Regions from separate parts of the Streptomyces sp. NPDC016851 genome, predicted to be linked through region 2. Evidence: predicted binding sites of a transcription regulator. Region 2 holds the regulator's gene; the other holds the start of a gene.
The links. The regulator HspR, encoded in region 2, represses chaperone genes until heat shock. The targets are predictions, from matches to a motif close to TTGAGNNNNNNNNNCTCAA.
Positions count from the first base shown of each region.

Region 1: lon (endopeptidase La) is a predicted target of HspR. The motif match lies at 3,340-3,358, and genes of this name have one in related genera.

Region 1 covers NZ_JBVHEP010000016.1:51,893-63,573, forward strand. Annotated here, with positions in the region: gene ACZ3I3_RS24615 (HAMP domain-containing sensor histidine kinase) at 1-7, opposite strand, end outside; gene ACZ3I3_RS24620 (response regulator transcription factor) at 4-744, opposite strand; gene ACZ3I3_RS24625 (spermine/spermidine synthase domain-containing protein) at 869-1,546, opposite strand; gene ACZ3I3_RS24630 (rhomboid-like protein) at 1,718-2,530, shown strand; gene ACZ3I3_RS24635 (GNAT family N-acetyltransferase) at 2,558-3,205, opposite strand; gene lon (endopeptidase La) at 3,381-5,804, shown strand; gene ACZ3I3_RS24645 (MarR family winged helix-turn-helix transcriptional regulator) at 5,979-6,470, shown strand; gene ACZ3I3_RS24650 (protein phosphatase 2C domain-containing protein) at 6,515-7,300, opposite strand; gene ACZ3I3_RS24655 (sensor histidine kinase) at 7,669-10,437, shown strand; gene ACZ3I3_RS24660 (roadblock/LC7 domain-containing protein) at 10,434-10,958, shown strand; gene ACZ3I3_RS24665 (DUF742 domain-containing protein) at 10,955-11,377, shown strand; gene ACZ3I3_RS24670 (GTP-binding protein) at 11,358-11,681, shown strand, end outside.
Region 2 covers NZ_JBVHEP010000001.1:367,222-378,902, forward strand. Annotated here, with positions in the region: gene ACZ3I3_RS01695 ((Fe-S)-binding protein) at 1-1,809, opposite strand, end outside; gene ACZ3I3_RS01700 (MraY family glycosyltransferase) at 2,051-3,061, shown strand; gene dnaK (molecular chaperone DnaK) at 3,156-5,015, shown strand; gene grpE (nucleotide exchange factor GrpE) at 5,012-5,671, shown strand; gene dnaJ (molecular chaperone DnaJ) at 5,708-6,889, shown strand; gene ACZ3I3_RS01720 (heat shock protein transcriptional repressor HspR) at 6,895-7,347, shown strand; gene ACZ3I3_RS01725 (sugar ABC transporter substrate-binding protein) at 7,638-8,747, shown strand; gene ACZ3I3_RS01730 (hypothetical protein) at 8,785-9,033, shown strand; gene ACZ3I3_RS01735 (helix-turn-helix transcriptional regulator) at 9,077-10,114, shown strand; gene ACZ3I3_RS01740 (helix-turn-helix transcriptional regulator) at 10,077-11,066, opposite strand; gene ACZ3I3_RS01745 (helix-turn-helix transcriptional regulator) at 11,084-11,681, opposite strand, start outside.

The DNA.
Region 1 (11,681 bases), on a different contig from region 2:
CGCTCATGGCGTCGGGGTCTCCAGGGCGTAGCCGACGCCGTGCACCGTACGGATCCGCTCGGCGCCGATCTTCCGGCGCAGCGCCTTGATGTGGCTGTCGACCGTGCGGGTGCCGGAGGCGTCCGCCCAGTCCCAGACCTCGGCGAGCAGCTGCTCGCGGGAGAGCACCGCGCGCGGGGTGTTCGCCAGGCACACGAGCAGATCGAACTCGGTCGGCGTGAGGTGAACATCCTCACTCCGGACCCGGACCCGGCGCTGCGCGTGGTCGATCTCCAGCTCGCCGAGGCGCAGGATGCCGCTGCGCGGCGTCGCGGCGGCCAGCGCGGCCCGCTCCACACGGCGCAGCAGCACGTGCACGCGCGCCGCCAGCTCCCGCATCGAGAACGGCTTCGTCATGTAGTCGTCGGCGCCGACGCCGAGCCCGACCAGCATGTCGGTCTCGTCGTCGCGCGCGGTGAGCATCAGCACCGGCACCGGCCGGGCGGCCTGCACGCGCCGGCAGACCTCCAGACCGTCGAAGCCCGGCAGCATGATGTCGAGGATCAGCAGGTCGGGCTGCCAGGCCTCGGCCGTGTCGACGGCGGCCGGACCGTCACCCGCTGTTTGCACGAGGAATCCCTCGGCTCGCAGGCGGGTCGCGATGGCGTCCACGATCGTGGCGTCGTCCTCGACGACGAGAACCCGGCGCTGTGCGCCCGGTGTAGCCGTCGCCGAACCGTTGTGGGAGGTGTGTGTCTGCTCCATCGCCCGCCCCTGGGGTGTGCTTTCCGGAATCAGTGGGGTGATTCCTCGGTCTGCGCATGGTTGCGATTGACGCTTGAATGATCGGCGTCAGAGGAGCAGCGTACGGGGAGTCAGCACACCTTTGCTATCCAGGGCTGATGCCGAGGTGCACGACGTCCGGAACGCCCCGGGCAACCGGGATCTCTTCGGTACGCACCTGTTGGAACCCGACATTCCGCAGGGTTTCTTCGAATTCCGGGGAGGGCTGGGCGGACCAGACGGCGAGTACCCCGCCGGGCCTCAACACCCGTACGCAGCTTGCCAGTCCGGCTTCTCCGTAGAGGATTTGGTTGCCCTCCGTGACCGTCCAGCCGGGTCCGTTGTCGATGTCGAGGCACAGGGCGTCGTACGTGTCGGATGTCTCATTGACGTAGGCCACGAGATCGGCTTCGACGATTTTCGTGCGGGGGTCGGCGAGGGCCTCGGCGGAGAAGGCGGAGAGCGGGCCGTCGCGATGCCATTCGACAATCGCGCGCTCGCGTTCCACGACCGTGATCCCTCCCCAGCGCGGGTTCGCCGCCGCGTGGGCGAGGGAGAAGCCGACGCCGAGTCCGCCGATCAGCACCTCGGGGCGGTCCCGGCCGGTCAGGGCGTCCAGGGCCGCGTCGACCAGCCGCCGCTCCGAGCGGCCGTCGGAGGTGTCCATCAGGAAGCAGCCGTTCGCGATGATCTCCAGCCGGCCGCCGTGCCGTCGCAGCACGACCTCGCCGTGCGGACCCTCGCGACGGTCCAGCACGAGGGGGGTGTCGTTCGAGGTGGGCATCCGAGCATCCTGGCAGGTGAGGGGCGTCCGGCGCCAAGCATTACGGACGGGCCGGCAGGGGACGCCGTGCGCTGCTGTCAGGTTGCTGTGAATCGGGTCTCGCGTGGCGCCCGTCACAGACAGGGGGCGAAGGTGCGCGAAGTGTGGGACATGACGGAAGGAGCGCCCGCCGTGGACCGCACCGCGCCGGCCGACGAGACGGCCACGCCGACGCCTTCGGACGTGCCCGTTCCCGGTGTGCCGGCGCTGCTGGACGGGGTGCCGCGGCAGCGGGCCGGCGGCCGGGTGCCGTGCGGAACCGCGGTCCCGGACGTGCGAGAGCCCACCGAGGCGGGGAAGCCCCGGCTCCGGCTCCGGACACCGCGGCTGTGGCGGCTGCTCCCCACTCCCACGGGCACGCCGTTCACGTTCGGCTACGGGATCGTCCTCTGTCTGACCTCGCTGTTCTCCGCGTACGCGGACCCCGCCCTGGTGCACGCCCTGCTCCAGGGCTCCAGTACGGATGTGGCGCACCTGGTGCGGACGCCGGAGCTGGTGCTGGTCGGCAGCGCGCTGTGGCTCGCGGGCGGGGTGGCCTCGCCGTTCGCGATCGGGTTCGTGCTCGTGCTGACCGCGCTGGAACGGCGGATCGGCGGCCTGCGCACGGCCGGGGTCTTCCTGCTCGGGCATGTCCTCGCGACCCTGGCGACCGAGGTCCCGGTCGGGCTCGCGGTGCTGGCCGGGCAGCTCCCCGAGAGCTCGCTGCACCGCCTCGACTACGGCGTCAGCTTCGGCGTCGCCGCCGGCACCGGCGCCCTGGCCGGACTGCTGCCGCTCTGGCTGCGCGTGCCGCTGCTGGCCGGCTTCGGCGGGATGCTGCTCCAGGACCTGCTCGCCCTCGCCGACCCGTTGACGAACTGGGGGCATCTGATCGCCCTGGCCATCGGGATCGCGACCTGGCCGGTGCTCCGGCGGTGGCGGGGCAGGCCCACCGGCCCGCTCTGACCTGCCCGGCGCTGAAGGCGGGACCGTTCAGGTCCGCGGGTCGTGCTTCGCGCTGGTGAGCAGGGCCGCCACCTCCCAGCCCAGCGCCTCGTACAGCCCTCGCCCCGCGGGCGTACCGGCGAGCACACCGGTGTGTGCCCCCTGACGAACGGCGGCGCTCTGCAACGTCCGCATGACGAGGCTGCCGAGTCCCTTGCGGCGATGCTCCGGCGCCGTCTCGATCTGGTCGGCGACGGCGGTGGCGCCGGTCGGGGCGATCTGCCCGCGCGCCGCCAGCGAACCGTCCGGCGCGGCCACCATCACTCGCGTCACTCCGCCGCGCGACCAGCTGCGCAGCCGGTAGCCGTCGGGCACGTCCGCAACGTCCGCCGGGGTCAGCGGGACGGTCATCAGGTAGCCGGGCTCGGGGTCGATCCACCAGCTGTCGTCCAGCCAGCCGGCCACCACCGACGGGTCCCGGAAGGCCTTCAGCCAGACCCCGGCCCCGGTCACCGCGCCGGCCACCTTGCGGACGGCCGTCTCGTCGAGGTCGTCGCCGGTCGCGCCGAACACGTGCCGTGTGACGTGTCCGTTCGTCCCCACGTCGATCGTGCAGCCCCACGGCTCCGTCACGGGCGGAGCGGCCCCGCGCGACACGATCCACCCGTCCACCCACGCCTGCACGGTCCTGTCCACGCCGCCCCCTGGTAATACCCACTCGCCGCATTGATCTGTTACGTGGCCGACTCTACGGCCCCGATCGCCCCTGGCGTCACGGTCGATCGCTCACGGCGAACAGCGGGTGGGGAACATCCGGCGGCTCCCGAGCATTGAGTCGGCATAGCTCAACTTGATTGCCGAAGGGGAGATCATGGCTTCGACGTCCACACCGCTCACCCTGCCCGTGCTGCCGCTCGACGACGAGGTCGTCCTGCCCGGGATGGTGGTCCCGCTGGACCTGAGCGACTCCGAGGTCCGTGCCGCGGTGGAGGCCGCCCAGGCCGCTGCTCGGACAACACCCGGAAAGCCCCGGGTACTCCTGGTGCCGCGCATCGACGGCACATACGCCGGCACCGGTGTCCTCGGCACCGTCGAGCAGGTGGGCCGGCTGGCCGACGGCGATCCGGGCGCGCTGATCCGCGGCCGGGGCCGGGTGAAGATCGGTGCGGGGACCACGGGTCCCGGCGCGGCCCTCTGGGTCGAGGGCACCAGCGTCGACGAATCCGTCCCGGAGCCGCTGCCCGGGCAGGTCGCCGAACTGGTCAAGGAGTACAAGGCCCTCGCCACCGCCTGGCTGCGCAAGCGCGGCGCCTGGCAGGTCGTCGACCGGGTCCAGGCCATCGACGACGTCTCGGCGCTCGCCGACAACTCCGGCTACTCGCCGTTCCTGACCACCGGCCAGAAGGTCGAGCTGCTGGAGACCGCCGACCCGGTGGCCCGGCTGAAGCTCGCCACCCAGCAGCTGCGCGACCACCTCGCCGAGCAGGACGTGGCCGAGTCCATCGCCAAGGACGTCCAGGAAGGCGTCGACAAGCAGCAGCGCGAGTTCCTGCTGCGGCGCCAGCTCGAAGCGGTCCGCAAGGAGCTGCGCGACCTGAACGGCGAGGCAGGCAAGGACCCCGCCGAGGAGTCCGACGACTACCGCGCCCGCGTGGAGGCCGCCGACCTGCCCGAGAAGGTCCGCGAGGCCGCGCTCAAGGAGGTCGACAAGCTGGAGCGGTCCTCCGACCAGTCGCCCGAGGGCTCCTGGATCCGCACCTGGCTCGACACGGTCCTGGAGATGCCGTGGAGCGAGCGCACCGAGGACGCCTACGACATCCAGGGCGCCCAGTCCGTCCTCGACGCCGAGCACTCCGGCCTCCAGGACGTGAAGGAGCGGATCACCGAGTACCTGGCGGTGCGCAAGCGGCGTACCGACCGGGGGCTGGGCGTGGTCGGCGGGCGGCGCGGCGGTGCCGTGCTCGCGCTCGTCGGTCCGCCCGGCGTCGGCAAGACCAGCCTCGGCGAGTCCGTCGCCCACGCGATGGGGCGCAAGTTCGTGCGCGTCGCCCTCGGCGGCGTCCGCGACGAGGCCGAGATCCGCGGTCACCGGCGTACGTACGTCGGTGCCCTGCCCGGCCGGATCGTCCGCGCCATCAAGGAGGCCGGGTCGATGAACCCGGTCGTGCTGCTCGACGAGATCGACAAGGTGGGCTCGGACTTCCGGGGCGACCCGGCCGCGGCCCTGCTCGAAGTGCTCGACCCGGCGCAGAACCACACCTTCCGGGACCACTACCTGGAGGTCGAGCTGGACCTGTCGGACGTGGTCTTCCTCGCGACCGCCAACGTCCTGGAGGCCATCCCGGAGGCGCTGGCCGACCGGATGGAGATCGTCCGCCTGGACGGCTACACCGAGGACGAGAAGGTCGTCATCGCCCGCGACCACCTGCTCCCGCGCCAGCTGGAGCGGGCCGGGCTCGACAAGGACGAGGTGGCCATCGACGAGGGCGCGCTGCGCAAGCTCGCCGGTGAGTACACCCGCGAGGCGGGCGTGCGGAACCTGGAGCGGTCGATCGCACGGCTGCTGCGCAAGGTCGCGGCCCAGCACGAACTGGGTGAGCGGGAGCTGCCGTTCACCGTCCGGGACGAGGACCTGCGCGCGCTGATCGGACGGCCGCACCACGTGCCCGAGTCCGCCCAGGACCCGGCCGAGCGCCGGACGTCCGTGCCGGGCGTGGCGACGGGCCTCGCGGTGACGGGCGCCGGTGGTGACGTGCTGTACGTCGAGGCGTCCCTGGCCGACCCGGAGACGGGCGCGGCCGGGCTGACCCTGACCGGTCAGCTGGGGGACGTGATGAAGGAGTCGGCGCAGATCGCGCTGAGCTTCCTGCGCTCCCGCGGTGCCGAGCTGGAACTGCCGGTGGGCGATCTGAAGGACCGGGGCGTGCACATCCACTTCCCGGCGGGCGCGGTCCCCAAGGACGGCCCCAGCGCCGGCGTCACGATGACCACGGCCCTCGCCTCGCTCCTGTCCGGCCGCCTGGTCCGCACGGACGTGGCGATGACCGGCGAGGTCTCGCTGACCGGCCGGGTCCTGCCGATCGGCGGCGTGAAGCAGAAGCTGCTGGCCGCCCACCGCGCCGGGGTCACCACCGTGATCATCCCCAAGCGCAACGAACCCGACCTGGACGACGTCCCGGCGGAGGTGCTGGACAAGCTCGACGTCCACGCCGTCACCGACGTCCGCCAGGTCCTGGAGCTGGCGCTCGCGCCCGCCACGGCGGATGCGGCGCCGGAGGTTCCGGTGGCCGCGTGACGGAGGTCATCGGATGAGGGAAGGCCCGGGTCCCGTGAGGGAGGCCCGGGCCTTCACCCTGTGGCGGCCCTGTGGACGCGCAACCCGTGACCTGCGGAATACTTGCCGAACTGCGGCGACGGCCGCACAGGGCGGAAAATGCAGGTAGCGGGCGACGACCGAGGCGGGGCTCACGTGCACGAGGACGGCAACGACGACGGACACCGGGACCCCTCCCTGGCCGGAACCGGTGTGGATCAGACTGCCTTTCTGGCGCTGGAGCGGGAGCTGACCGTGCTGCTGCGGCGGGCCCGGGCCAGCCAGGGCGAGATGGCCCGGGAGGTCCACCCCGACCTGGAGTCCTCCGCGTACGGCCTGCTCGTACGGCTGGACGAGTGCGGCAAGCAGCGGGCCACCGAACTCGCCGCCTACATCGGCGTCGGCAAGGCCACGATGTCCCGCCAGCTGCGCGCCCTGGAGGACCTGGGCCTGATCGCCCGCGAGCCCGACCCCGCCGACGGACGCGCCTGGCTGGTCGCCCTCACCCAGGAGGGCCACGACCGGGTCCGCCGGGTGCGCGAGGCCCGCCGCGCCCGTTACGCCGGCCGCCTGGCCGACTGGGACACCGGCGAGGTGACGGAACTGGCCCGGCTGCTGCACCAGCTCAACCGGGGCATGGAGAAGTAGCACCCGGGGCATGGAGAAGTAGCACCGCACCCGGCCCAGGGTGGCTAGAACTCGGCGTACACGACCGTCGCGTCGTCGTGCGTCTTGCTCCGGCCCAGGAACGACCTGGCCGAATCCGCCCGCTCCAGCGTCCGCACCCGGTCCACCAGCGCCTGCGGTCCCTCCTTGCGCAGGAGCTGGAAGCAGTCCGTCCAGTCGCCCTCCTCGAACCGCTCCACCCAGCGGGCGGCGCCGTCCGTCAGGGCGGCCAGGGCGCGCACCTCGTGCCGGGGCAGGGTGCCGGTCACCGCGCGCCGGGCCACCGAGGAATCGGCCGCCGCCGTGAAGAAGCCGCCTTCCCGGTTGCGGTAGGTGGAGTCCACCAGCGCGTCCGTGGCCAGGGCCGAGCGGGGGAGCAGGGCCAGCCGGTCGTCCAGCAAGGGCGTCACCACACCGTCCGGGGACTCCACGAGGAGCGCCGAGTCCGACAGGACCAGGTACTCCACCGCCTCCGGGGACCAGCGCGCCATGACCACCGTGGCCTGAGGGGTGCGCGGGTGAGAAAGGTCACAGGTTGAGGCGTGTGCCTCGGCGGTACGCGCGATGGCGCGGGACAAGACGTCGACCAGAGGAACATCCGGGAGTGAAACGGTCAGTTCGGTCAGGGCTCCGCCGAGGCGCGCGGTGAACCAGGGGACGGAATGCAGACAACCCGTCCCGCCCTTCGGCGGTGTGACACCATCCAGGACGACGACCGAACCGCCCTGTCCGGAGGCCGGTAGTCCGACACTGGCGAAGTCCTCGTTGGGGCGGTCCGCGTCTCCCGGTTCCGAGGCGAGTTCAGTACGCATCCAGCCAGTCTGCACGAGCCCTTCACAAGGTCCGCAAAACGCTGGCAATGGTTGCCGGACCGGTGCGGTCATGCAGGTCAGACGCCCTGTTTGGGCTGGAATGATTTGTTCCGGGAAGGCGTGGTGGCGAATACTGCCACCGCCCGCGCACGGCGTCCAACCGGCCCGCCGCGCAAGGCCGCTGCAAGGGCCAGCGGAACTTGCCCCCCAACTCCCCTCCGGGGTTCACTCCTTCGGGTGGCGGGTCAGGTGATGCACGTGCGCTGCCCACCGGCGCTGGGAGGGTCGGGAAGTGTACCTGGAGTACGCACCAGTTGACGGAGCGTCATCCGGGCCCATGAGTTCACGAGTCAGGAATGCGAGCACCGGTGCAGATGTCGCGGCCTCGTCGCACAGGCAAGCAGACGGCCCCCGTTCAGGGCGCTGAGCCGACGCCCCCCACCGGCAAGGGCCGCCCCACCCACGTACGCAACCGGCTCATCGTGGCCGTGGCCGTGGTCGCCGCGGCCATCGCCGGTGCGGGCACCCCCTCCGTCCTCGCCGCCTCCGGGCAACTCCACGACTCGCAGGAGCTCGTGACGCTCGCCGAGCAGACGCAGGACGCCCTCGCCCTCGCGCACTCCCTCGCCGACGAGCGCGACGACGTCACCTCCTACATCGCGGCCGGCCGCCCCAAGTCCAAGGCGCCCTCCGAGCAGCACAGCGCCCGCGTGGACCGGCAGGTCGAGGAGCTGCGGGGCGACACCGACACGCCCGCCTCGCTCCGCTCCGACCTCGACGGCATCGCGGCCGTACGCCGGGCGGCGCTCACCGGCAAGAGCAGTGCCCTCGAAGCGCACCAGGCGTACTCCGCCGCCGTCACCGAACTCCACCGGCTCGCCGAGCAGCTGGCGCAGCAGACGCCGCCGCGCGCGGGCTCCGGCGGACAGGCCCTGGCCGAGCTGGACTCCGCCGTGCAGCAGGCCGCCGCGGCCCGGGGGCTGCTGCTCGCCGCCCTCAGCGTGCCGCGCGGCACCGAGACGGTCATCGACCCGGTCACCGGCCTGCCGACCGATACCTCCTCGGACGCCGACACCCGGCAGCGCGACGCCCTGAGCGCCGCCGCCCAGCAGGCCCGGCTGCGCTCCGACGCGGCCCTGGCCGACTTCCGCGACACCGCGCCCAAGGCGGCCCGCACCTCGTTCGACAACACGGTCACCGGCACCGAGGTCAACTCCGCCGAGAAGTACCTCGCCACGCTCACCGACCAGCCGACCCTCTCCAGCGGCGAACGCTCGACCAACGCCCGGAAGCTGGACACGGCCCTCTCCGCCCGGGTCGACCTGATGCGCGGCGTGGAGTCCGCCCTCTACGACCGCCGCACCAAGGACCTGGAGGCGCTGCGCGACGACGACGTCACCGCGCTGGAGATCCGCATCGCCGTCCTCGGCGCCCTGATGCTGCTCGCCGTCGGCGTCGCCACGGGCATGGCCCGCAGCCTCACCCGCCCCCTCGCGGTCCTGCGCCTGGGCTCGAAGCGGCTGGCCGAGGCGGAGGTTCCGGCGGCCGAGGAACCCGTCAAGTTCACCGGCCGCAACGACGAGTTCGCCCAGGTCGTCCGCTCCGTCAACGCCCTGCACGCGCACACCGTCGCCCTCACCGAGCGGATCTCCACACTGGAGTCCGACCGCAAGCACCTCGTCGGCCAGCGCCAGAAGATGGCCGACGCCCGCGAGGAACTGCGCGGTGAACTCGCCGAGTCCGCCGCCCAGCTGGAGCGGCTGCGCACGGCCATCGGTGGCACGTTCGTCAACCTCGCGCTGCGCACGCTCGGCCTGGTCGAGCGGCAACTGGCCGTCATCGAGAACCTGGAGGAGCGCGAGCAGGACCCGGACCGCCTCGCCACGCTGTTCAAGCTCGACCACTTCGCCACGGTCATGCGCCGGCACAGCGAGAACCTCCTCGTCCTCGCCGGCACCGAGCACGTCCAGCACGCCGCCGGGCCCGTGCCGCTCGTGGACGTCGTCCGCGCGGCGGTCAGCGAGATCGAGCGGTACGAGCGGGTCCGGATCGCCGCGCTGCCGCCGCACGCGCACATCGCAGGGTTCGCCGCGGACGACCTGTCCCACCTGCTGGCCGAACTCCTGGAGAACGCCACCTCGTTCTCGCCGCCCGACCTGCCCGTCGAGATCTCCGGCTGGCTGCTGGAGAACGGCGAGGTCATGCTCTCCGTCCAGGATGAGGGCATCGGCATGGCCGAGGACCGGCTGGAGCGCCTGAACTCCCGCCTCGCCGACTTCGACCCGGAGGCGCCGTACGACCAGGAGGGCGAGGACGGTCTCGGCCTCGGCCTGTACGTCGTGGCCCGCCTCGCCCACCGGCACGGTGTGCGCGTGCAGTTGCGCGAGCAGAAGCAGGGCGGTGTCGCGGCGGTCGTCGTCCTGCCCCGCACACTGCTGGCGGCGGCACCGGCGGCGGTTGTTTCCGCCTCCGGCCCGCTCTCCGGCACCGGCCACACCATCGCGTTCCCCGGCGCCGACGCCGAGGCCAACTCCAACGTCCTGCACGGCCGCGCGGGCAACGGGGACCCGCTGGTGGCGCTGGCGGAGAAGGCGGTACGGCACGAAGAAACGGTGGAGGAGGCGGAGCACCACCCGGAACCGGCACCGGCGGAAACCCCTGCCGAGACCACGATGGAGCTGCTGGCCCCGATCCCGCAGGACGAGCCGGCCCCGGCGGACCACGAGCCCGCAGCCGCCGACGGAGCATCCGCCCCACAGGGGCCACCCGCACTCGACGACGAAACCCGCACGGGGGGTGCGGGTGGGAACGACATCGCCGAAGGCGATACCGAGGCGGAACATGAACGCGCACCCGACGACGAAGAGGACCGCGTCACCGACAAGGGCCTCCCCAAGCGCACACCCAAGATCACCGCTCCGGCCACCGCCCCACGCCAGCGCAGCGGCTCCGTGGACGCCGAAGCCCTCCGCCGCCGCCTCGGCGGCTTCCGGCAGGGCGCCCAGGCCGGCTACCGCGAGGTGGAGGCGGAGATCGCCGAGAAGACGGCCTCGCACAAGCGGCCGGACACCGGCGCAGCAGAACCAGCTGAATCCGAAGAAGCCACGGGGGGCACAGTCGAGGAGGCAAGCAGTTGACCGCTCCCAGTACCTTCGGACTGATCGGACTGAGCAGTGAGGCCCGCAACCTGCACTGGCTGCTGACCAACCTGGTCGAGGAGGTCCCCGGCATCCTCTCGGTCGCGGTCGTCTCGTCCGACGGACTGCTCCTGCTGTCCTCCGACGACCACCGGAACCAGCAGGCCCGTCGGGCCCTCCAGGGCGGCGGGGCCAGGAAGACCGGCCCGCGCGGCTCCGCCGCCGACCTGGCCACCATCGTCTCCGGCATCGGCAGCCTCACCGTCGGCGCCGCGAAGCTGATGGACTTCGGCGGGGTCCGGCACACGATGGTCGCGATGGACGAGGGCAGCCTGTTCGTGATGTCCATCAGCGACGGCTCGCTGCTCGGCGTCCACGGCTCCGCGGACTGCGACATGAGCGTGGTCGCGTACCACATGGCTCTGTTCGTGGGCCGCGCCGGTCACGTCCTGACGCCCGAACTCCGCAGCGAACTGCGGAAATCCCTGGAGGATTCCCAGACGACGGGGAGTGCACGATGAGCAGTACGCCCAGGCAGCAGCTCCCGGTCCGCGGCGGTGACCGCAAACCCGCCCGGGTCCGCCCCTACTCGCTCACCGGCGGCCGCACCCGCTTCGGCCACGTCCTCCTCGTGGAGACCTTCGTGGCGAGCACCGCCGCGCTGGACGCCCCGGAGGAGCGCAAGGAACTGACGAACGGCAACCTCTCCACCCGCGTCATGCCGGAGCTGCGGGCCATCGTCGAACTGTGCCGCCGGATGCGTACGGTGGCCGAGATCGCCGCGCTGCTGAAGATGCCGCTCGGCGTGGTCCGCGTGCTCCTCAGCGACCTCGCGGACCAGGGAAAGATCCGTGTGTACGGAACGGGCACCGGCCATGGCACGGGCCGCCCGGACCGAGCTCTGCTGGAAAGGGTGCTGAGTGGACTCCGTCGTCTCTGACGCCGCTCACGGCGTCGCTGGTACATCCCCGTTCGTCCAGCCCGGCGAGAGCATGCACGCCTGGGAGACGGACCGCACCCGCGCCCCCATCGCCACGAAGATCGTGGTGGCGGGCGGCTTCGGCGTGGGCAAGACCACGCTGGTCACCGCCGTCTCGGAGATCACGCCCCTGCAGACCGAGGCGCTGATGACCGAGGCGAGCGAGGCCCACGACGACCTCACCGCCACGCCGGGCAAGACCACCACCACCGTCGCCATGGACTTCGGGCGCATCACGCTCGACGACGACCTGGTGCTCTACCTG
Region 2 (11,681 bases):
CTGGAGCAGCTGCGTGTGGTGGATGACCTCGTAGTCGCCGCCGAGCTGCGGGTACTCGTTGCCGAGGGTGTTGAGGCAGTGCGGGCAGGTCGCGACGATCTTCTTCGAGGACTTCGGCTTGGCCGACTCGGGCGTCACCTTGCCCTCGTCGTCCATCTCCTCGCCGAACGCCATGTTCAGCGCCATGACGTTCTCCATGCCGAGCTCCTGGAACAGGGGCTCGTTGCCGAGACGCCGGGCGGAGTCACCGGTGCACTTCTCGTCGCCGCCCATGATCGCGAACTTGACGCCCGCGATGTGGAGGAGCTCGGCGAAGGCCTTCGTGGTCTTCTTCGCGCGGTCCTCCAGGGCGCCGGCGCAGCCGACCCAGTAGAGGTACTCGACCTCGGACAGGTCCTCGATGTCCTTGCCGACGACCGGGACCTCGAAGTCGACCTCCTTGAGCCACTCCAGGCGCTGCTTCTTCGCCAGGCCCCAGGGGTTGCCCTTCTTCTCCAGGTTCTTGAGCATCGTGCCCGCCTCGGACGGGAACGCGGACTCGATCATCACCTGGTAGCGGCGCATGTCGACGATGTGGTCGACGTGCTCGATGTCCACCGGGCACTGCTCGACGCAGGCACCGCAGGTGGTGCAGGACCACAGGACGTCCGGGTCGATGACGCCGTTGTCCTCCAGCGTGCCGATCAGGGGGCGCTCGGCCTCCGCCAGGGCAGCGGCGGGCACGTCCTTCAGCTGCTCCTCGGACGCCTTCTCCTCGCCCTCCATCGTCTTGCCGCCGCCGGCCAGCAGGTACGGCGCCTTGGCGTGGGCGTGGTCGCGCAGCGACATGATCAGCAGCTTGGGGGAGAGGGGCTTGCCCGTGTTCCACGCCGGGCACTGCGACTGGCAGCGGCCGCACTCGGTGCACGTGGAGAAGTCCAGCAGGCCCTTCCAGGAGAACTGCTCGACCTGGGAGACACCGAAGACGTCGTCGTCGCCCGGGTCGGTGAAGTCGATCGGCTCGCCGCCGGAGGTCATGGGCTGGAGGGCGCCCAGCGCCGTCCCGCCCGTCGCCTCGCGCTTGAACCAGATGTTCGGGAACGCCAGGAAGCGGTGCCAGGCGACACCCATGTTGGTGTTCAGGCTGACCGTGATCATCCAGATCATGGTCGTGCCCAGCTTGATCATCGCGAAGAAGTAGACGAGGTTCTGCAGCGCCGCCACGCTCAGGCCCTTGAAGGCCAGGACCAGCGGGTACGAGGCGAAGTACGCGGCCTCGTAGTGGTCCACGTGGTGGAGCGCGCCCTCCAGGCCCCGCAGGACGTAGATGGCCAGGCCGATGGTGAGGATGACGTACTCGACGAAGTACGCCTGGCCCATCTTCGAGCCGGCGAAGCGGGACTTGCGGCCCGGCCGCGACGGCAGGTTCAGCAGGCGGATGACCATCAGGGTCGCGATGCCCAGGGTCGTCATCGCGGCGATGAACTCGATGTAGAGCTCGTAGGGGAGGAAGCCGCCGAGCACCGGCAGCGTCCAGTCGGCCTGGAACAGCTGGCCGTACGCGGTGATGATCGTGGGCGGCAGCGTCAGGAAGCCGATCGCCACGAACCAGTGGGCGATGCCGACGATGCCCCACCGGTTCATCCGGGTGTGGCCGAGGAACTCCTTCACCAGCGTCACGCTGCGCTGGTAGGGGTTGTCGGTCCGGGTACCGGCGGGCACGGGCTGGCCCAGCTTGAAGTACCGGACGAACTGGCCGATCGCGCGTGCGAGCAGCGCGACGCCGACCACGGTCAAGACCAGCGACACGATGATCGCGGCGAGTTGCATGGGGGCTCCTCGGGCCTGCGAGGGTTAGTCGGGGGAACCGGTCGTTCTTCAGGGTTCCCCGAGATTACTAAGCGGTAACTTATGCAGTCCGTCTGAGACTACCCCTATCTTCCGCCGCACTGTAGCCGGGTGGGCAGTGATCTGAATCGCTGAGGGTTGCCTCAGAAGCAGTGCGGAATCCGGCCGCGATCCTGTCGTGTTATTCGTACCGAATTGTCATAGTGACGCCTAACTTATATCCGTGCTCTACGGGATCGCTGCCGCCGCCACCGCCCTCCTCCTCACCGCCCTGCTCGCGGCCGCCCTCCGGATCCCCGCCCTGCGGCTGCGGCTGGTCGAGCGGCGGCGGCAGCGGGAGGTGCCGTTGTCCGGCGGTGTGGCCGTCGTGGCCGTCACCGGATCGGTGGTGGCTGTCCAGGAGTGGGGTTCGGCCGGGGGCGGGATCGAAGGGCTGCTCGTCGCCGGCGGTGTCGTCGCCCTGCTCGGGCTCGTCGACGACGTGTGGCGGCTGCGGCGGCGGGTGCTGGCCGCCGGTACGGCTGTGGCGGCCGCGTGCGTCGTGCCGTACGCGGAAGCCGGGGTGGGGGCCGGGCTGCTCGGGGTCCTGTGGGTCGTGGGGGTGACCTTCGCCTTCCGGGGGATCGATCACGCCGACGGGCTCGCGGGGACGGTCGGGGTCGTCACCGCCTTCGGGGTGGCGGCCTGTGCCGCCGTGGACGTGATGGACGGGATCGCGGTGCTGATGAGCGTGCTGGCCGCCGCGCTGACCGGGTTCCTGCTGCACAACTGGCACCCCGCGCGCGTGGCGCTGGGCAGTTGCGGGTCCATGTCCGCGGGGTTCGTGATCGCCGTGGCCGCCGTGCACGTCCGCGCCGGGTTCGGCCTCGGGGAGAGCGCCGGGGTGCTGTTCGCGCTGACCGCCGTGGTGGGTGCCGACGCCGTACTGGTGTTGTTGTCGCGGCGGTTGGGCGGGCGGGCCCTGCTGCGGAGCGGGCCGGACCATCTCGCGCACCGGCTGCGGCGGCTCGGGCTCACCGTGCCCGGGGTCACTCTGCTGCTGGCGGCCGGGGCGGTCTCCGGTGTGCTCGTCGGGGTACTCGCGCATGCCGGCCGGGTCGGCGGCGACGCCCTGTGGTGGGTGGCCGGAGTGGCTCTCGTGGCCGTGCTCGCCCTCTCCCGTGTCCCTGTGTACGCCGATCGACGCTCAGTATCTCCGCAGGTCAGGGCCTCATTGCGTGTAAGGAACGGATAAGAGTTGAGCCCGTCCGACTCAGGTCTGTTGACCGGTGGGGAGCCGTCGTGCACACTTGAGTCCGTTCCACTCAAGTCAGCTGGAGGAATCAACCATGGCACGTGCGGTCGGCATCGACCTGGGCACGACTAACTCCGTCGTCAGCGTTCTGGAGGGCGGCGAGCCCACCGTCATCACCAACGCCGAGGGCGCCAGGACCACGCCGTCCGTCGTCGCCTTCGCCAAGAACGGTGAGGTGCTCGTCGGAGAGGTGGCCAAGCGTCAGGCGGTCACCAACGTGGACCGGACCATTCGCTCGGTCAAGCGGCACATGGGCACCGACTGGAAGATCGAGCTGGACGGGAAGCCCTTCAACCCGCAGCAGATCAGCGCCTTCGTGCTCCAGAAGCTGAAGCGGGACGCGGAGTCCTACCTGGGCGAGAAGGTGACCGACGCGGTCATCACCGTCCCGGCGTACTTCAACGACTCCGAGCGCCAGGCCACCAAGGAGGCCGGCGAGATCGCCGGTCTGAACGTGCTGCGCATCGTCAACGAGCCCACCGCGGCCGCGCTGGCGTACGGCCTCGACAAGGACGACCAGACCATCCTGGTCTTCGACCTCGGTGGCGGTACGTTCGACGTCTCGCTGCTGGAGATCGGCGACGGTGTCGTCGAGGTGAAGGCCACCAACGGTGACAACCACCTCGGTGGTGACGACTGGGACCAGCGCATCGTCGACTACCTGGTCCAGCAGTTCCAGTCCGGCCACGGCGTGGACCTGGGCAAGGACAAGATGGCCCTGCAGCGTCTGCGCGAGGCCGCCGAGAAGGCCAAGATCGAGCTGTCCTCGTCCACCGAGACCTCGATCAACCTGCCCTACATCACCGCCTCCGCCGAGGGCCCCCTGCACCTCGACGAGAAGCTCACCCGCGCCCAGTTCCAGCAGCTGACCGCGGACCTCCTGGAGCGCTGCAAGACGCCGTTCCACAACGTCATCAAGGACGCCGGCATCTCCATCAGCGAGATCGACCACGTCGTCCTGGTCGGTGGCTCGACCCGTATGCCCGCCGTCGCCGAGCTCGTCAAGGAGCTGACCGGCGGTAAGGACGCCAACAAGGGCGTCAACCCGGACGAGGTCGTCGCCATCGGCGCCGCCCTGCAGGCCGGTGTCCTCAAGGGCGAGGTCAAGGACGTCCTGCTCCTCGACGTCACCCCGCTGTCCCTCGGCATCGAGACCAAGGGCGGCATCATGACCAAGCTCATCGAGCGCAACACCACGATCCCGACCAAGCGGTCCGAGATCTTCACGACGGCCGAGGACAACCAGCCGTCCGTGCAGATCCAGGTCTACCAGGGCGAGCGCGAGATCGCGGCGTACAACAAGAAGCTCGGGATGTTCGAGCTGACCGGTCTGCCCCCGGCGCCCCGCGGCGTCCCGCAGATCGAGGTCTCCTTCGACATCGACGCCAACGGCATCATGCACGTGACCGCGAAGGACCTGGGCACGGGCAAGGAGCAGAAGATGACCGTCACCGGCGGCTCCTCGCTGCCGAAGGACGAGGTCGACCGCATGCGCCAGGAGGCCGAGCAGTACGCGGAGGAGGACCACAAGCGCCGCGAGGCCGCCGAGTCCCGCAACCAGGGCGAGCAGCTCGTCTACCAGACGGAGAAGTTCCTCAAGGACAACGAGGACAAGGTCCCCGGCGACATCAAGACCGAGGTCGAGGAAGCCGTCGCCGAGCTGAAGGAGAAGCTCAAGGGCGAGGACACGGCCGAGATCCGCACCGCCACGGAGAAGGTCGCGGCCGTCTCGCAGAAGCTCGGCTCGGCCATGTACGCCGACGCGAACGCCGCGCAGGCCGGCGGCGACTCCGCCGGAGCCGGCGCGGGTGCCGGTGCCGGTGACGCGAAGGCCGACGACGACGTCGTCGACGCCGAGATCGTGGACGAGGACCGGAAGGATGGTGCCGCGTGACGGAGGAGACCCCGGGCTTCGACGAGCAGCAGCCCGACGTCCCTTCCGGCGCCACCTCCGACGACGCCGAGCCGAAGGCCGCCGACTCCCCCACGACGGAGGAGCAGGCGGCCCCGGCCGGGGACACGGGCCAGGACGTGGCTCTGGTGGCCCAGCTGGACCAGGCCCGCACGGCGCTCAGCGAGCGCACGGCGGACCTCCAGCGCCTCCAGGCCGAGTTCCAGAACTACCGCCGCCGGGTCGAGCGCGACCGGATCGCGGTCAAGGAGATCGCCATCGCGAACCTCCTGACCGAGCTCCTGCCCGTGCTCGACGACATCGGCCGCGCGCGTGAACACGGCGAACTCGTCGGCGGCTTCAAGTCCGTCGCCGAGTCGCTGGAGAGCACGGCGGCCAAGATGGGCCTCCAGCAGTTCGGCAAGGAGGGCGAGCCCTTCGACCCGACGATCCACGAAGCCCTGATGCACAGCTACGCACCGGACGTCACCGAGACGACGTGCGTCGCGATCCTGCAGCCCGGGTACCGGATCGGCGAGCGCACCATCCGCCCCGCGCGGGTGGCGGTGGCCGAGCCCCAGCCGGGGGCGCAGACGGTCAAGGCGGACGAGTCCGCCGAAGCCGACGACAAGGAGAGCGGTGGCCCGGAAGAGGGCTGACGTCATAGCGGACGAAGGGAAGGAGGGGCGTCGAGGATGAGCACCAAGGACTTCATCGAGAAGGACTACTACAAGGTCCTCGGCGTCCCCAAGGACGCCACCGAGGCCGAGATCAAGAAGGCGTACCGGAAGCTCGCCCGCGAGTACCACCCGGACGCCAACAAGGGCAACGTCAAGGCGGAGGAGCGCTTCAAGGAGATCTCCGAGGCCAACGACATCCTCGGCGATCCCAAGAAGCGCAAGGAGTACGACGAGGCACGCGCCCTCTTCGGCAACGGCGGCTTCCGCCCGGGGCCCGGCGCGGGCGGCGGCTCCTTCAACTTCGACCTGGGCGACCTCTTCGGAGGCGCCCCGGGCGGCGGCCAGGGAGCCGGCGGCTTCGGCGGTGGACTCGGTGACGTCTTCGGGGGCCTGTTCAACCGTGGCGGCGCGGGCGCGGGGACGCGCACGCATCCGCGGCGCGGCCAGGACATCGAGTCCGAGGTCACGCTGAGCTTCACCGAGGCGATCGAGGGCGCGACCGTCCCGCTGCGGATGTCCTCGCAGTCGCCCTGCAAGGCCTGCTCGGGCACCGGCGACAAGAACGGCACCCCGCGGGTGTGCCCGACCTGCGTCGGCACCGGGCAGGTCGCCCGGGGCAGCGGCGGTGGCTTCTCCCTCACCGACCCCTGCCCGGACTGCAAGGGCCGCGGCCTGATCGCGGAGAACGCCTGCGAGGTCTGCAAGGGCAGCGGCCGGGCCAAGTCCTCGCGGACCATGCAGGTGCGCATCCCCGCGGGCGTCAGCGACGGCCAGCGGATCCGGCTGCGCGGCAAGGGAGCGCCGGGCGAGCGCGGTGGCCCGGCGGGCGATCTGTACGTGGTCGTGCATGTCGACTCCCATCCGGTGTTCGGCCGCAAGGACGACAACCTCACCGTCACCGTCCCGGTGACCTTCGCCGAGGCGGCCCTCGGCGGCGAGGTCCGGGTGCCGACGCTGGGCGGCCCGCCCGTCACGCTGAAGCTCCCGCCGGGGACGCCGAACGGCCGTACGATGCGGGCCCGGGGCAAGGGCGCGGTCCGCAAGGACGGCACCCGCGGCGACCTTCTGGTCACCGTCGAGGTGAGTGTTCCGAAGGACCTGACGGGGAAGGCTCGTGACGCGCTCGAGGCGTATCGCGAGGCGACCGCGGGTGAGGATCCGCGGGCGGAGCTGTTCCAGGCCGCGAAGGGAGCATGAGTCAGATGGACGGTCGTCGACGCAACCCGTATGAACTGACCGAGGAGACCCCGGTCTACGTCATCTCGGTGGCGGCCCAGCTGTCCGGCCTGCACCCGCAGACCCTGCGCCAGTACGACCGCCTGGGCCTGGTGTCCCCGGACCGCACTCCGGGCCGGGGCCGTCGCTACTCGGCCCGCGACATCGAACTGCTGCGCACCGTCCAGCAGTTGTCGCAGGACGAGGGCATCAACCTGGCGGGCATCAAGCGCATCATCGAACTGGAGAACCAGGTCGCCGCGCTCCAGGCCCGGGTGGCCGAGCTGGAGGACGCGCTCGACGGCGCGGCGGCGGCCATGCGGCAGCGCGAGGCGGCGGTGCACGCGTCGTACCGCCGTGATCTCGTGCCGTACCAGGAGGTCCAGCAGACCAGCGCGCTGGTCGTGTGGCGGCCGAAACGGCAGCAGCAGTCGGACTGACGTGACTGACGCGCGTACGCCTGTGAAAGGGGCCGGGAGGAGACTCCCGGCCCCTTTCGTATGCCTTGGGCCGTCTTAGGGTGTTTTCGCCGGGCCTCCTGTGGATGACCGGATGGTGCAAGTCACTTGGAGGTGATTCCGCAGAGTCTTCACAACTGCTGCGGAGCGTGGTGTTGTCATCTCGTTAAGTGGTTCCGCTTGACGCTAGGGGGCGCACCCGCGTTGGCTTTTCAGTCACATGGGCCACAAAGTGCGCCCACGTCCGAATCACACGCGAAGTGAGCTCCCGCATGCGCCGTCGTATCTCCATATCCGTGGCCGCGGCCACGATGTCCGTCACGCTCGCCGGCTGCGGCGTGCTCAACGCGACCGGGAGCAGCGACGAGGCGAGCCCGACCAAGGGCAACGACATCACCGTGGGCCTGCTGCTCCCGGAGAAGGCGAACACCCGGTACGAGAACTTCGACTACCCCATCATCAAGAGGAAGGTCGAGTCCCTCACCAACGACCGGGGCCGCGTCGAGTACGCCAACGCCGAGGCGAGCGCGGACACGCAGGCGGCCCAGCTGCAGCAGATGATCGACGACCGGGTCGACGTGGTCCTGCTGGACGCCGTCGACTCGCACGCCATCGCCGACGAGGTGCAGAAGGCCAAGGACGCCGGCATCCCGGTCATCGCCTACGACCGGCTGGCCGAGGGCCCGATCGACGCGTACATCTCCTTCGACAACGAACTGGTCGGCGAGGTCCAGGGGCGCACCCTGCTGGAGGCGATCGGCGAGAAGGCGAGCCTCTCCGACAAGATCGTCATGATGAACGGCTCGCCGACCGACCCGAACGCCAAGCAGTTCAAGGCCGGTGCGATGTCCGAGCTGAACGGCAAGGTGACGATCGCCCAGTCCTTCGACACCACGGACTGGAAGCCGGAGAACGCCGAGGCCAACATGGCCGAGGCGATCCAGAAGATCGGCAAGGACGACATCGCCGCGGTGTACTCCGCCAACGACGGCATGGCGGGCGGCATCGTCAAGGCGCTGGAGGCCGCGGGCATCACCGATCTGCCGCCGATCACCGGCCAGGACGCGGAGCTCCCGGCGGTGCAGCGGATCATCGCCGGTGACCAGTACATGAGCGTGTACAAGTCGTACCCGCAGGAGGCCGAGAACGCGGCGGAGATGGCCGTGGCCAGGGTCCAGGGCCGCGACATCCAGTTCGCCGCCCTCACCCGCGACAAGGTCGACAGCCCCACCCACAAGGGCATCCCCGCCCAGCTCGTGCCCGTCGTCGCCCTGACCAAGGAGAACATCAAGGACACGGTGGTCGCGGACGACGTCTACAAGCTGTCGGACATCTGCACGGCGAAGTACGAGGCGGCTTGCGAGGCGATCGGGCTCAAGTAGGCGGGCCCTCCGGGCCCGCGAGGCGGAGACGAGCCACGTGAACGACCGGCGGGAGACGGTCACCTGGCGGCTCCGGGCGGTCGTCGGCGTCGAGGAGGCCGGGGACACCGATCCCGGTCGGGACGCCGACCTGTACACGCGTCACCTCCGTGACCGGGCGGCCTGCGAACGGGTGGAGTCACTGCTCGCGCGCGACGGCGACGGCGCCTGGCCCCGCCGGCCGCTGGCCGGGACTGTGGCCGCCTCGGTGGAGCCGTGTTGCGGAGCAGGGGCAGGCCGCGCATAGTTGCCGCTGCGGCAAGGCGGCGAAACCGGGGGTGGGATGGGCGATGGCCGGGCACGGGGCGGAGGAGCATCCACATGGTGCCGACCGACTGTGCGAGGCCGGGGATCGCGTGTATTCCCGGGCCGTACGGCGGGGCCGCGTGCCGCGCCGGGACGCCGAGCCGGTGCCGTGCCTGCTGGAACTCGCCCTGCTGCACCCGGACCCCGACGACATGGACTGGCTGGTGCCGACCTCCCCGCAGGAGGTCATGACCCGGCTGCTGCGCGGGATGTACGACGAGGTCAGCGCGAGCCAGCGACGGGTGGGTTCGGCCGTGGCGGCGTTCGAGTGGTACGCCGGGCTGGGGCGGCACGTACAGCCGGCCCAGTCGGCGGCCGAGGGCTCGGCGATCCGGGTGCTGGACGGCCTGGCCCGGATCCAGGCCGCGATGGACGAGGCGACCCAGGCGTGCACGACCGAGGTGCTCACGGTGCAGCCGGGCGGCATCCGGCGCGAAGCGGAACTCTCCGAGGGGCTGCACCGGGCGCTGGCGCTGCGCGGCCGGGGCGTACGGATGCGGGACCTGTACACGCATGTCGCCCGGCACGGGCAGGGGCTGCTGAACTATCTGGAGCTGATGGGCGACGCGGTGGAGGCGCGCACGCTGGACGAGGTGATCGACCGGCTGATCCTCTTCGACCGGACGGTGGCCTTCATCCCCGCCAACACCGACCGCACGATGGCCCTGGAGCTACGGCACCCGGCGATCGTCGAGTACCTGGTCACGGTGTTCGAGCGCCTCTGGCGCCTCGCCATCCCGCTGACCGCGCCGCTGCCCGACACCGGCATCGAGGGCATCTCCCACCGGGAGCAGTCGATCGCGGCGCTGCTGGCGGAAGGGCACCAGGACGCGGTCATCGCGGAACGCCTGGGCATCAGCGTGCGGACGTGCCGGGCGCATATCGCCCGGCTGTCGGAGACGCTGGGCGCGGCGAGCCGTACGCAGTTGGGAGTGCGGATCGCCCAGGCGGGCCTGGACGGCAGGCCGCACTCGCCGGCGCCCCTCAGCATCCCTGGTCAAGAATCCCCGAGCGTGCGATGAGAAACCCGAGCTGTGCCCGGCTCTGACTGCCCAGCGTCGCGGCGAGCTTGGCGATGTGGACGCGGGCGGTGCGGATGTTCATGCCCAGGCGGTCGGCGACGACGGCGTCGGTGTGGCCTTCGACCAGGAGGGTGGCTATGGCGCGCTGGCGGGGGGTGATGCCGTCGGGGCAGGGCTGGGGGGCGGCTTCGGGGAACACGGGGACCGCGAGGTGCCAGAAGCGGTCGAAGGTGGTGGACAGGTATCCCACGATGGCCGGGTGGCGTATCTCCAGCGCGAGGTCGCCGTTGCCGTCGGCGGGGACGAAGGCGACGACTCGGTCGACGATGATGAGCCGGTCGGTGACCTCGTCCAGCGCACGCGCCTCGATGTCGCCCCTCAGCCGTTCCTGGTGCGCGACGGTCAAAGGAGAGTGGCGGAGGGTGTGCTGGTAGAGGGTGCGGATGCGGCCGCCGCGGTCCAGCAGAGCCTGGTCGCGGTCCGTGGCGACGGCGTAGGCCGCTTCGACCCGTTCCCTGGTGATCTTGGCACGGGGCTGGATGGTGAGCAGTTCCCGTGAGGCGTCCGCCATGGCCTCGGTGATGGCCTTGTTGATCCGCTCCCTTCCGCTGAGGAGCGTCAGCATCGGGGTGGCGGCCGCAGCCGTACGATGCCCTTCGACGGCCATGAGCGGTTCGAATGTCTCGGCCAGCCGTTCCTCGCGCCGTCTTTCGCGCGCGATGTGTTCCGCGGAGGTCCGCAGCAGTCGGTGGAGGGCGACGGCCGGCGCCACGGGCTCGAGCCGGTGAAGGTCGTCGACGGCGGGGTGCAGCAGGCCGAAGTCCATCAGACAGGGCGCGGCATCGGCCGCTTCCGCGGGCACGTGCCCTTCGCGCAGAGCTCGTTCGTACAGCTCCGTCCCGGCAGGGCACAGTTCTTCCGCGTCGTGCGGTAAGTGGTGCGCCGACGTCACTCGGAACGTCCTCCTCTTCAGTGGTCCTGCTTCAGGATCCCCGACTGCGCTATGAGGTACCCGAGTTGGGCGCGGCTGCCGCTCCCCAGGGCCGACGCCAGCTTGGCTATGTGAGCGCGGCAGGTACGGACGTTCATGCCGAGGCGGCGGGCGATGGCCTCGTCGACGTGGCCCTCGACCAGAAGCTTGGCTATGGAGTGCTGGACGTCCGTGATACCGCCGGTGGCTTCGTACGGGGTGCCGGTGCTCAGTGGGACCGCGCGGTCCCACAGGTATTCAAAAAGCTTGATCAGATAGCGGACGAGGCCGGGGTGGCGCAGTTCCAGGGCGACCTGTTGGTCGTCCCGGGCGGGGATGAAGGCGACGGTTTGGTCGCAGATGATCAAACGTTCCACCAACTCGTCTATGGTGCGGTACTCCGCCTTGCCGTCGGAGAGCCTGGCCGCGTAGGCCAGTTGCTCCGGGTTGTAACGGGCGGTGTGCTGGTACACCGTACGGATTCGCACGCCACGTTCGATGAGTGGCTTGTCGCGTTCCAGCCCTCTCAGGAGGCTGCGTTCGGACATGCGGTCGCTTGGCTGGAGGGTGAGGACCTCGGTCCGGCACTGGACTGTG